Regions from separate parts of the Paenibacillus sp. 7516 genome, predicted to be linked through region 1. Evidence: riboswitches for the same ligand, from Rfam matches in the RefSeq annotation. Region 1 holds a riboswitch; each other region holds the start of a gene.
What was found. Region 1 has a riboswitch for thiamine pyrophosphate ahead of thiC (phosphomethylpyrimidine synthase ThiC). Riboswitches for the same ligand answer to the same signal wherever they lie in the genome.
Positions count from the first base shown of each region.

Region 2: it holds a riboswitch for thiamine pyrophosphate, as region 1 does, so the genes downstream of both, CHI14_RS00535 (thiamine phosphate synthase) here and thiC (phosphomethylpyrimidine synthase ThiC) in region 1, are expected to answer to the same signal.
Region 3: it holds a riboswitch for thiamine pyrophosphate, as region 1 does, so the genes downstream of both, CHI14_RS11665 (ABC transporter ATP-binding protein) here and thiC (phosphomethylpyrimidine synthase ThiC) in region 1, are expected to answer to the same signal.

Region 1 is NZ_NPBI01000041.1:64,232-67,453, forward strand. Features, by position in the region: gene thiC (phosphomethylpyrimidine synthase ThiC) at 7-1,881, opposite strand; TPP riboswitch at 2,171-2,284, opposite strand; gene CHI14_RS27520 (IclR family transcriptional regulator) at 2,407-3,150, opposite strand.
Region 2 is NZ_NPBI01000002.1:95,577-98,798, forward strand. Features, by position in the region: gene CHI14_RS00530 (ABC-F family ATP-binding cassette domain-containing protein) at 1-1,374, shown strand, start outside; TPP riboswitch at 1,484-1,593, shown strand; gene CHI14_RS00535 (thiamine phosphate synthase) at 1,836-2,462, shown strand; gene thiO (glycine oxidase ThiO) at 2,493-3,222, shown strand, end outside.
Region 3 is NZ_NPBI01000012.1:85,285-88,506, forward strand. Features, by position in the region: gene CHI14_RS11655 (ABC transporter substrate-binding protein) at 1-258, opposite strand, end outside; gene CHI14_RS11660 (ABC transporter permease) at 351-1,163, opposite strand; gene CHI14_RS11665 (ABC transporter ATP-binding protein) at 1,150-1,911, opposite strand; TPP riboswitch at 2,082-2,184, opposite strand; gene hisC (histidinol-phosphate transaminase) at 2,290-3,222, opposite strand, start outside.

The sequences.
Region 1 (3,222 bases):
ACGAGCTTAGGATCGAGTCCGGTATTCCTCAGCCTTCTCCTGCATCCCGGCTGCTACAGCCTCATTCTCGGACAAGCCCTTGTCTGCGGCAAAGGCACGAATATCCTGCGTAATGCGCATGCTGCAAAATTTAGGCCCACACATGGAGCAGAAATGGGCCTCCTTGGCCCCTTCAGCCGGAAGGGTCTCATCGTGATAGGATAGCGCACGTTCCGGATCCAGTGACAGGTTGAACTGATCCCGCCAGCGGAATTCGAAGCGGGCCTTCGACAGCGCGTCATCCCGGCGCTGTGCACGCGGATGGCCTTTGGCCAGATCAGCGGCATGTGCCGCAATCTTGTAGGCAATAACGCCTTCCCGAACATCATCCTTGTTCGGCAGGCCCAAGTGTTCCTTTGGTGTCACATAGCAGAGCATCGACGTTCCGAACCAGCCGATCATCGCCGCTCCAATGGCTGAGGTAATATGGTCATAGCCTGGTGCAATATCGGTTGTCAGCGGACCGAGTGTATAGAATGGTGCCTCCTTGCAGATCTCCATCTGAAGGTCGACATTCTCCTTGATCTTATGCATCGGCACATGTCCTGGCCCCTCAATCATCACCTGCACATCATGCTTCCATGCAATCTGTGTCAGTTCACCGAGCGTAGCTAGTTCAGCCATCTGGGCTTCGTCATTGGCATCATAGATGCTGCCCGGGCGGAGTCCATCTCCGAGAGAGAAGGCTACATCATACCTTTTCATGATTTCACAGATTTCCTCAAAATGCGTGTACAAAAAGTTCTCCTGATGATGTGCAAGGCACCATGCCGCCATAATGGAACCACCTCTTGAAACAATGCCGGTCATCCGTTTGGCCGTCATCGGTATGTAACGCAGCAGCACGCCTGCATGGATCGTAAAGTAATCCACACCCTGCTCTGCCTGCTCAATGAGCGTATCCCGGTACAACTCCCAGGTAAGTGCCTCGGCTTCGCCATTCACCTTCTCCAGCGCCTGATACAGCGGCACCGTCCCAATCGGTACCGGGGAATTACGGATGATCCACTCCCGGGTGGTATGGATATCCTTGCCTGTGGAAAGATCCATTACCGTATCGGACCCCCATCGTACCGCCCAAGTCATTTTCTCCACTTCTTCTTCAATCGAAGAGGATACGGCAGAGTTGCCAATATTCGCGTTGATCTTCACGTGGAAATGACGTCCGATCAGCATCGGTTCGCTCTCCGGATGATTGATATTCGATGGCAGAATGGCCCTGCCGCTCGCCAGCTCTTGCCGGACGAATTCCGGCTCCACGCCCTCACGGATAGCAGCAAACTCCATCTCAGGCGTAATGATGCCCTGCCTCGCATAATGCATCTGAGTGACACAGCGTCCGGATTGTGCACGCAGCGGTTTGCCGCGGAGGCCTGGATATTCTTCAGCTCCGGTTCTCTTCCCTCCTGGCTTAAGCCCGTTATCCTCCGGTTTGACGGTACGTCCCTGGTACGCCTCTACATCGTTACGTTCTGTGATCCAGCGTGCACGCAAAGCGGGCAGACCTGCCCGGATATCGGCGTGAAATCCGGGATCCGTCATAGGGCCGCTCGTATCGTACACGCGAAGTGGCTCGTTATGCTCCACCCCTTGGGGTGTATTCGTGTCATGAAGGGCAATTTCACGCTCGGGTACTGCAATGTCCGGACGCGAGCCCTGAATGTAAACTTTGCGGCTGCCGGGAAACGGTTGGACCCGTCCCGCCACCACTGCTCCCTTTTCCAATCCCTGTCCTGAATGTTCCTGTACCGTTGTTCTGTTGTTTGTATTCATCGCTACCTCTTCCTCCTCGTTGGTCGTCCCATGGATGGGCCAGTTTGATTGCTCGTGCACCCGTTCCATATCATCCACGCATAGGCAAGAAAAGAGCGGCCAACTTCCGAAGAAAGAACATTACAGCGGCATAGCTCAGACCGAATCTGGCCTTGGCATAAGTGGGTTATACCCAACTCCAGCTCCCCCGCAAAAGAAGATACCCCCCCTCTGCTGCGGATGATCGCTTGACACTGTATATAAAAAAGCCGGTTCCCGAGGGAACCGGCTTATGTCCATCACCCATAACAAGCAAGCCTGATGCCAAGCTCCTACAAGTGGAGACATGCCAAAGGCTAGATTATGCAGGTGTTCGTGGTTATATCGCCGATTACTTCCCTACGCTGGTATGATCCAGATCAGGTGCAAAGGGTCCGGAATCTCTTGCGATCCCGTCTCAGTCCGGACAATTCGGACTCCCCTAGTAACGTTACAAGTTGCGGTATGTGTACCGCAGTTCCATATTCAATTCATTCCAGCCCCGTCGGGCTGTCCATTACAGACTAGCGCAAGCTCATCAGAAAAACAACCCTTTATATTCCATTGCATGCCGGATCAGGACAACATGAGGCCCATCTGCGCGGCCGCTTCCTTCAGTACAGGTGCATATTCGTGCAAAGTTTCCTGGGACAGGCGGCTAACAGGACCGGATACGGAGAGCGCTGCAGCAATATTCCCCTTCCGATCCATAATGGGCACCGATACTGCAGCCGCTCCAGGCTCACGTTCTTCGTAGCTGGTCGCATATCCATTCTCCCGGATATCTCCCATCTGTGCCAGGTAAACTTCGGGATCGATAAATACGGGCCATTCCGGGCCATTCATCAGTTCCTCCCGGTCTTCTTCCGTCGCAAATGCCATGAGTACCTTGCTGGATGCCCCTACGGAAAGGGGAAGACGTACGCCAACCGGAGCCACCCGCCGAATGGCCTGATCACTCTGAACAGCCTGAATACGGATACGTTCACTGCCGTCCCGCAGGTACAGACTGACCGTTTCTCCCAATCGATCTCTGAGCCGCTCCATTGCAGGAAGCAGCAAAATGGCAGGGTCATCACTGCGGGACATATGAGCAGACAGCTCCCAGATCCGAATGCCCAGCCTGTATTTCTCAGTGGCCGCATCGCGAATGACGAAACCCTTCTCCTCCAGCGTCGCCATCAGACGATGAACCGTACTTTTGTGCAAACCAATCTGGCTCGCAATTTCCGTGAGTCCCAGATCGCTCCGTGTGGTAAAACATAATAATATATCCAGCGCCCGTTCCACAGCCCGGACGGTTAATTTGCGGTCTTCCATGGCATAATGCCCTCCTCATGTTTCATCACATGAAACTTGGTTACATAAATTATATGAGAAACGATCTCATCT
Region 2 (3,222 bases), on a different contig from region 1:
GTAGAGTGGACACCAAAGGTCCGGTACGGATATTTGGACCAGCATACCAAGCTGACTCCTGGCAAAACAATCCGTGACGTTTTAAAAGATGCCTTCCTTCCCCTGCTTGAGCTGGAAAAGGAAATGATGGCCATTACTGACCAGATGGCTGATGCAGATCCAGACCAGCTTGAAAAATTGCTGGAAGAAATGGGTGAAATCCAGGAGCAGCTTGAGCAGGGCGATTTTTATTTGATTGATGTAAAAGTGGAAGAAATGGCGAATGGCCTCGGATTATCCGCTATTGGGCTTGATCGTGACGTTGCTGCTCTAAGCGGGGGACAACGAACCAAAGTATTGCTCGCCAAGTTGCTGCTCGAGAAACCGACGGCTCTTTTGCTGGACGAGCCAACCAACTACCTGGACGTAGAACACATCGAATGGTTAACACGATATTTAAAAGATTATCCTTATGCATTCATCCTGATTTCGCATGATACGGAGTTCATGAATGAAGTCGTTAACGTCATTTACCATCTGGAATTTGCTAAATTGACGCGTTATGCTGCCAACTACAATAAGTTTCTCGAAATGGCCGATATGCAAAAAGCTCAACATATCGATGCCTATGAGAAACAGCAGGAATATATTAAGAAACAGGAAGATTTCATTCAGCGTAACAAGGCAAGAGCCTCCACTTCCGGACGTGCCAAAAGCCGCGAGAAGCAGCTGGGCAAGATTGAACGAATCGATCGCCCAGATGAAGCGGCAAAACCGACATTTAAATTCAAAGATGCCCGTGCCAGCAGCAAAACAGTATTCGAGGGAATTGATTTTGAGATTGGTTATTCCTACCCTTTGCTGCCTAAAATGACAATGACAATCGAACGTGGTGAGAAGATAGCCATTGTTGGATGTAATGGTGTAGGTAAGTCGACGCTGCTTAAAACCATCTTGGGGAAAATACCTCCGATTAGCGGTAAAACGTTCCTGGGGGATTATCTGGAGACGGCTTATTTTGAACAGGAAGTCCGTGCTGGCAATATTACGCCGATTGAAGATGTGTGGAACGAATTCTCCCATCTGACACAGAACGAAGTACGAGGACATCTGGCACGCTGCGGTTTGAAAAACGAGCACATCACTCGTCCGCTGAGTGCGCTTAGCGGAGGAGAACAAGCGAAAGTTCGCTTGTGCAAGCTTCTGATGCGTGAAAGCAATTGGATCCTGTTTGATGAACCGACAAACCACCTGGATGTTACAGCAAAAGCGGAACTAAAACGAGCCCTGCAAGAGTTTAAAGGTACAGTATTGCTCGTTTCCCATGAACCTGAATTTTATCAGGATTGGGTCACCAAAACATGGGACGTCGAAGCCTGGTCTGAAAAAAACTAGTTGTTGCGGAGCAATGAAGTGCTCTACAATCAAAACCTTCATCAACATTAGATTAAAAAATCAACGGTGACAAAAAAAGGTGTCTATGGTAACATAGGCTACAACTTCATACGATCACTAGGGGGGCCGCTCGTTGCGGCTGAGATGGAATAATGCGATTCCGGACCCTTTGCACCTGATCTGGATTATACCAGCGTAGGGAAGTGGCGCGTTTTAGTTAATGATATGGGCCAATTAATATTCGATATTATAGCGAATGTAGATGCTCACAAGTGGAACATGAAGGTATCTCGTATATATCAAGGCTATGGTTTAATAGCTTGTATACCTGACAACTGGCATGTAAAGCTCATTTAACTAACTGACATGTTATCGCGGCCACTCCCTACGGGAGTGGCTTTTTTGTGCTTACATATTGACGGCAGGGAAGGTGAAACCAAACGGATATCTCTAGGAAACTTATGAATTCATTATCGTTTGAACTGCATGCTGTTTCGCCGGGCATAGGGGATGAACAACGTTTTGTGAAGATGGCAGCGGATGCATGGCCCTGGCTTGACTATATCCACATTCGGGAGAAGCATCTAACGACCGAACAAAAAATTCAATGGGCGTATAGTTTGCTGTATGCAGGAATTCCATCTGATAGGATCGTGATCAATGGTCTTAGTGATCTGGATGATTTGGAAAAACATGTATTATTTCAGGGGGTTCATTGGGGTCAGTCCAATATGGCGAATATTCAAGGCAGCAGCCTGAACAAAAGCTATCGACTTCGTCTCGGCATTTCTGTTCATTGTCTTCACGAAGCTAGAGAAGCTGAAGAACGCGGAGCAGATTACCTCTTTTATGGTCATGTATTTTCCTCCAGCAGCAAACCTGGGATCAAGCCGAGAGGGCTAGTTGCACTGTCTGAAATATGCTCATCTGTTTCCATCCCCGTAATTGCCATTGGCGGTATTGGACCGGCAAACATAGCAGCTGTACGTGCAGCTGGAGCAAGTGGTGCCGCAGTAATATCTTCTATATGGGCCAGTGATAATCCCGAACGCTCAGCAGCAGCCTTGAGGCGGACTGTTGAACGATAGAAATTAAGAATAAATCACGGAGGTGAATGAATGAGCGGAGAAGCAAGAGGCCGAAGACGAAGTGGCAGCCTTTACCGAAATGGAGCAGCTTTTACGACCCAAATACGTGGAGAAATTCGTGGCAAGCTTCATGCGGAAACGATTGTTGTGGGAGGCGGCGTTATAGGTTGTGCCATCGCGTATGAGCTAGCTTCACGAGGTAAGGAAGTGATTTTGATCGAGCGTGCGCGTATTGCAAGTGAGACATCTTCTGCCGCAGCGGGCATGTTAGCTGCAGACAGCGAGTCGTTTCATACTACTGTGATGTCAAAGCTAGCATATGAAAGTAGAAAACGACTGCATCAGCAAAAAGAACAGCTTCAACGACTAAGCGGCATCGAAATTGGCCTGCAGCAGAATGGATTTATTACACCATTTCGGAATGAAGACGAGATGATAAAGTATAGTGATACCAGAAGAAGTACAGATTTGCTTACAGAGAAAATATGGTGGGATCATTCCAATCTTCAACGTGAAGCTCCATGGATAAGCAAGGAAACTTTCGGAGCTCTATATAGGGCTTCAGAAAGCGAGCTTCTTCCTGTCAATTTGACACGTGCCTATGCGAGGGCAGCTCAGACAATGGGAGTCAAAGTATTCGAAGGAGTACAGAATGTAAGTCTAACTGCGGATTCGAGTGGAATCCAGGGTGTGGAAACGTCGATTGGAAGATTAACGTGTAAGCATGTTGTTGTCGCAGCTGGATTACAAGGTGGAGAGA
Region 3 (3,222 bases), on a different contig from region 1:
ACCTTGGTCTGCAAAATATCCCTTTTCCTGTGCTGCATATATAAAGGAATGGACTGCGTTCGGATACCAGTCAAGCATGATGGACAATGAATCATGGTCACCAGACGACGATCCGGTTGTTGTTGAATCTGTGCCCTGTATCTGGGGATCGGGATCGGACGATGAGGGCTTGGCACCTGTATTGCCACAACCGCTGACGATCAGCAATAAACAGATGAGGGCAGGAAGCAGGATGTGAATGATTTTCTTTTTTCTCATGGATAAATGAGCCTCGTTTCGTTCATTTTTGTTTGGTTCCAATTGCTGATATGTTCCAAAGAGATCGACAGGAAGGAGCAGCACTTGTTATCTCATTGCGATTGCCTTTTCATCGACGTTCCTCTGCGTGCATGGTCTGCATTCCGCTTCAATCCGAGGGTTCGCTCCAGCCAGGCAATAAGCACGAACAGACCGATGCCCAGCAAGGATAACAGCAGAATGGAGGCAAACATCGCATCCGTATTCATGTTGCTTGACATTCTGCGGCTGAAATAACCAAGACCTTTGCTGCCTCCGAGCCATTCGCCAATGGTTGCGCCGACCACGCAGTACACCACTGACATCTTCAATCCTGAAAAGAAAGAGGGGAGCGCAAGAGGTACCTGAAGCTTGCGGAACAGATCCCACTTGCTTGCTCCCATGGTCATCAGCAGTTCGCGCTGTTCCGGGTCGCCTTGACGGAGACCATCATAGGTGCTGACCACAATCGGGAAGAATGCGATCAGAAACACCACAGCGACTTTGCTCCAGAGTGTGTAGCCAAACCACAGAATGAATACAGGAGACAGGGCAATCAGTGGAATCGTCTGGCTGATTACGATGAAAGGGTACAGCGCCTTTTCAATCGAAGGGCTGAGGTGCATGCCCGCTGCCAGAGCGCTTCCGGCCACGATGGACAAGCCGAAGCCAACTGCTACCTCCATCAATGTGGCAGGTAGATGGGTTCCGAGGAGCAGACGCCGATACTCAACTAGAGAACTTACTATCGATGTAGGTGCAGGGATAATGAAAGATGGAACCCAGCCTAATCGAACGATGCATTCCCAGCTGGCAAGCATCAGGAGGAGAAGCGCAGCGAACAGGCCATAGCGGGCAAACCATCTGCTGACATTAAAGCTTCGCATGTAGTTGTTCCTCCAACCGTTGTCGCATCTGTATAAGATCCGGATCATAGACCATGCCCGAATGTCTCGGACGGGGCAGAGGCACCGTCATGTCCAGCAGCTGCCGACCGCCAGGAGTTAGTAGGATAATCCGGTCACTTAATAAAAGGGCTTCTTCAATATCATGCGTGATGAACAGCACCGTTTTGCCGAGGCCTTCCCACAATTCAAGCAGCCAGCGATGCATCTCCCGCTTGGTCATGGCGTCAAGCGCGCCGAAGGGCTCGTCCAGCAGCATCAGCTGTCCTCCCGTCAGCAAGGTGCGCAGCAGGGCGACCCGCTGCTTCATGCCGCCGGACAGTGCGTCCGGGTAGGCATTCTCATAGCCGGATAAGCCGAATCTGTCGAGTCCGGCCATAATGTCAGTGCGCAGCTTCATCTTGTCCTGCTTCCTCGGAGCAAGCTCCGAGGGAAGCAGGCAGTTCTCCATAACCGTCCGCCAGGATAACAGCAAATCCTTCTGCGGCATGTAGGCAACCCGCCCGAGTCGTTGTCCTGACGGCACCCCAGCAATTTCGATCGTGCCATCTGTCGGTTCAAGCAAACCTGCCAGCAGCTTGAAGAGCGTGCTCTTGCCCGATCCGCTGGAGCCGATCAGCGAGACGAATTCTCCCTTTTTTACACACATCGACACCTTGGAGAGCACGGGGGAATGTCTCTGATCCGGAAAAGTGAAGGTCATGTTGTTAATCTGTACATCGTTGCTCATCTGGTTCCTTGACCCCCTTGGAATAAAAACTGCCTGAACGGAAATGCACGTTGTTTGCGATCTGTATTTAAGTAAACGCGAAAAAGCCCGCCCATTTCCGGAGAAATGAGTGGGCCTGTTAAGTTCAACCGACATTCATGTTCATATGAATATGAAAAAAATCCGTTAACTGAAAGTCCGCTCCACTTCCCTCCGCTGGTATGATCCAGATCAGGTTCAAAGGGTCCGAATACATTCATTCGTCTCAGCCGCAAGGCTCCCCTAGTGCAATCGTTCAAGATATGCAGTTGTGTACACAGCATATATCACATTCACGCGAGATGTAAAGAGGGCGGCTTAAAAGAAGTGTGCGTAAAGAAGTTAGGAAAGTAACCTATTCTAATTGTTTGAATGTAACAGTGAATCAAGCTCACCGATCAGACGGGCAATCTGCTCAGGTGTGCCAATCGTAATCCGAAGCCAGGTAGGCATACCGAATTCGGCACCGCCGCGGACAGAGATGCCTCTGTTCAACAATTCTTTGGTAATCGGGCCGCTATCCTGCAACAGATCCACCATGATGAAATTGGTTTCGGAAGGGATGTAGGGTAATTTCCACTGATCAAAGGATTGCGTTAACGTTTCCCGTCCCTGACGATTGTAGTGCAGGCAATGAGAAACAAATTCATGATCATCCAGGCTGGCCGAAGCAGCGGCTTGGGATGCGGCTGTCAGACTGATGGGCAGCTTGACCCGGTTAATGCCTTCAATGATGCTTTCATTCGCGATGCCATATCCAATTCGCAGGCCGGCCAGTCCATATATTTTGGAGAAGGTCCGCAGAATAATCAGATTATTATACTGCTCCAGCAGCTTAACCGTATCAGGGTAATCCTCACTTTCCGCGAATTCATAATACGCTTCGTCCAGGACAACCACGACATGGGAGGGCACATATTCGAGTAAACCAAGCAGGGCATCTGCCGTGAAAATGGTTCCGGTTGGATTATTCGGATTGCACAGCCAGATGATTCGGGTAGAAGCATTGATCCGCTGCCGGAATTGCTCCAGGTCCAGTGAATGGTTGACCAAAGGCACTTCATGAATAGCCCCGCCTGCAAGCAGCGTAGCGCCCTTATACCAGTTAAAGGAGGGGACCGGAATGAGTGATTCCTCGCCGGGATTAAGATAGGCTTGAGCGGTAAGGGTTAGGAGCTCGAATGATCCACTGCCAAATACCAGTTGGGAGGTACGCACACCCAGACGTTCCGCAAGTTTGTCACGCAGCAGTTGGCTGGAACCGTCGGGGTATTGAGCCAGAAGATCGGAGCT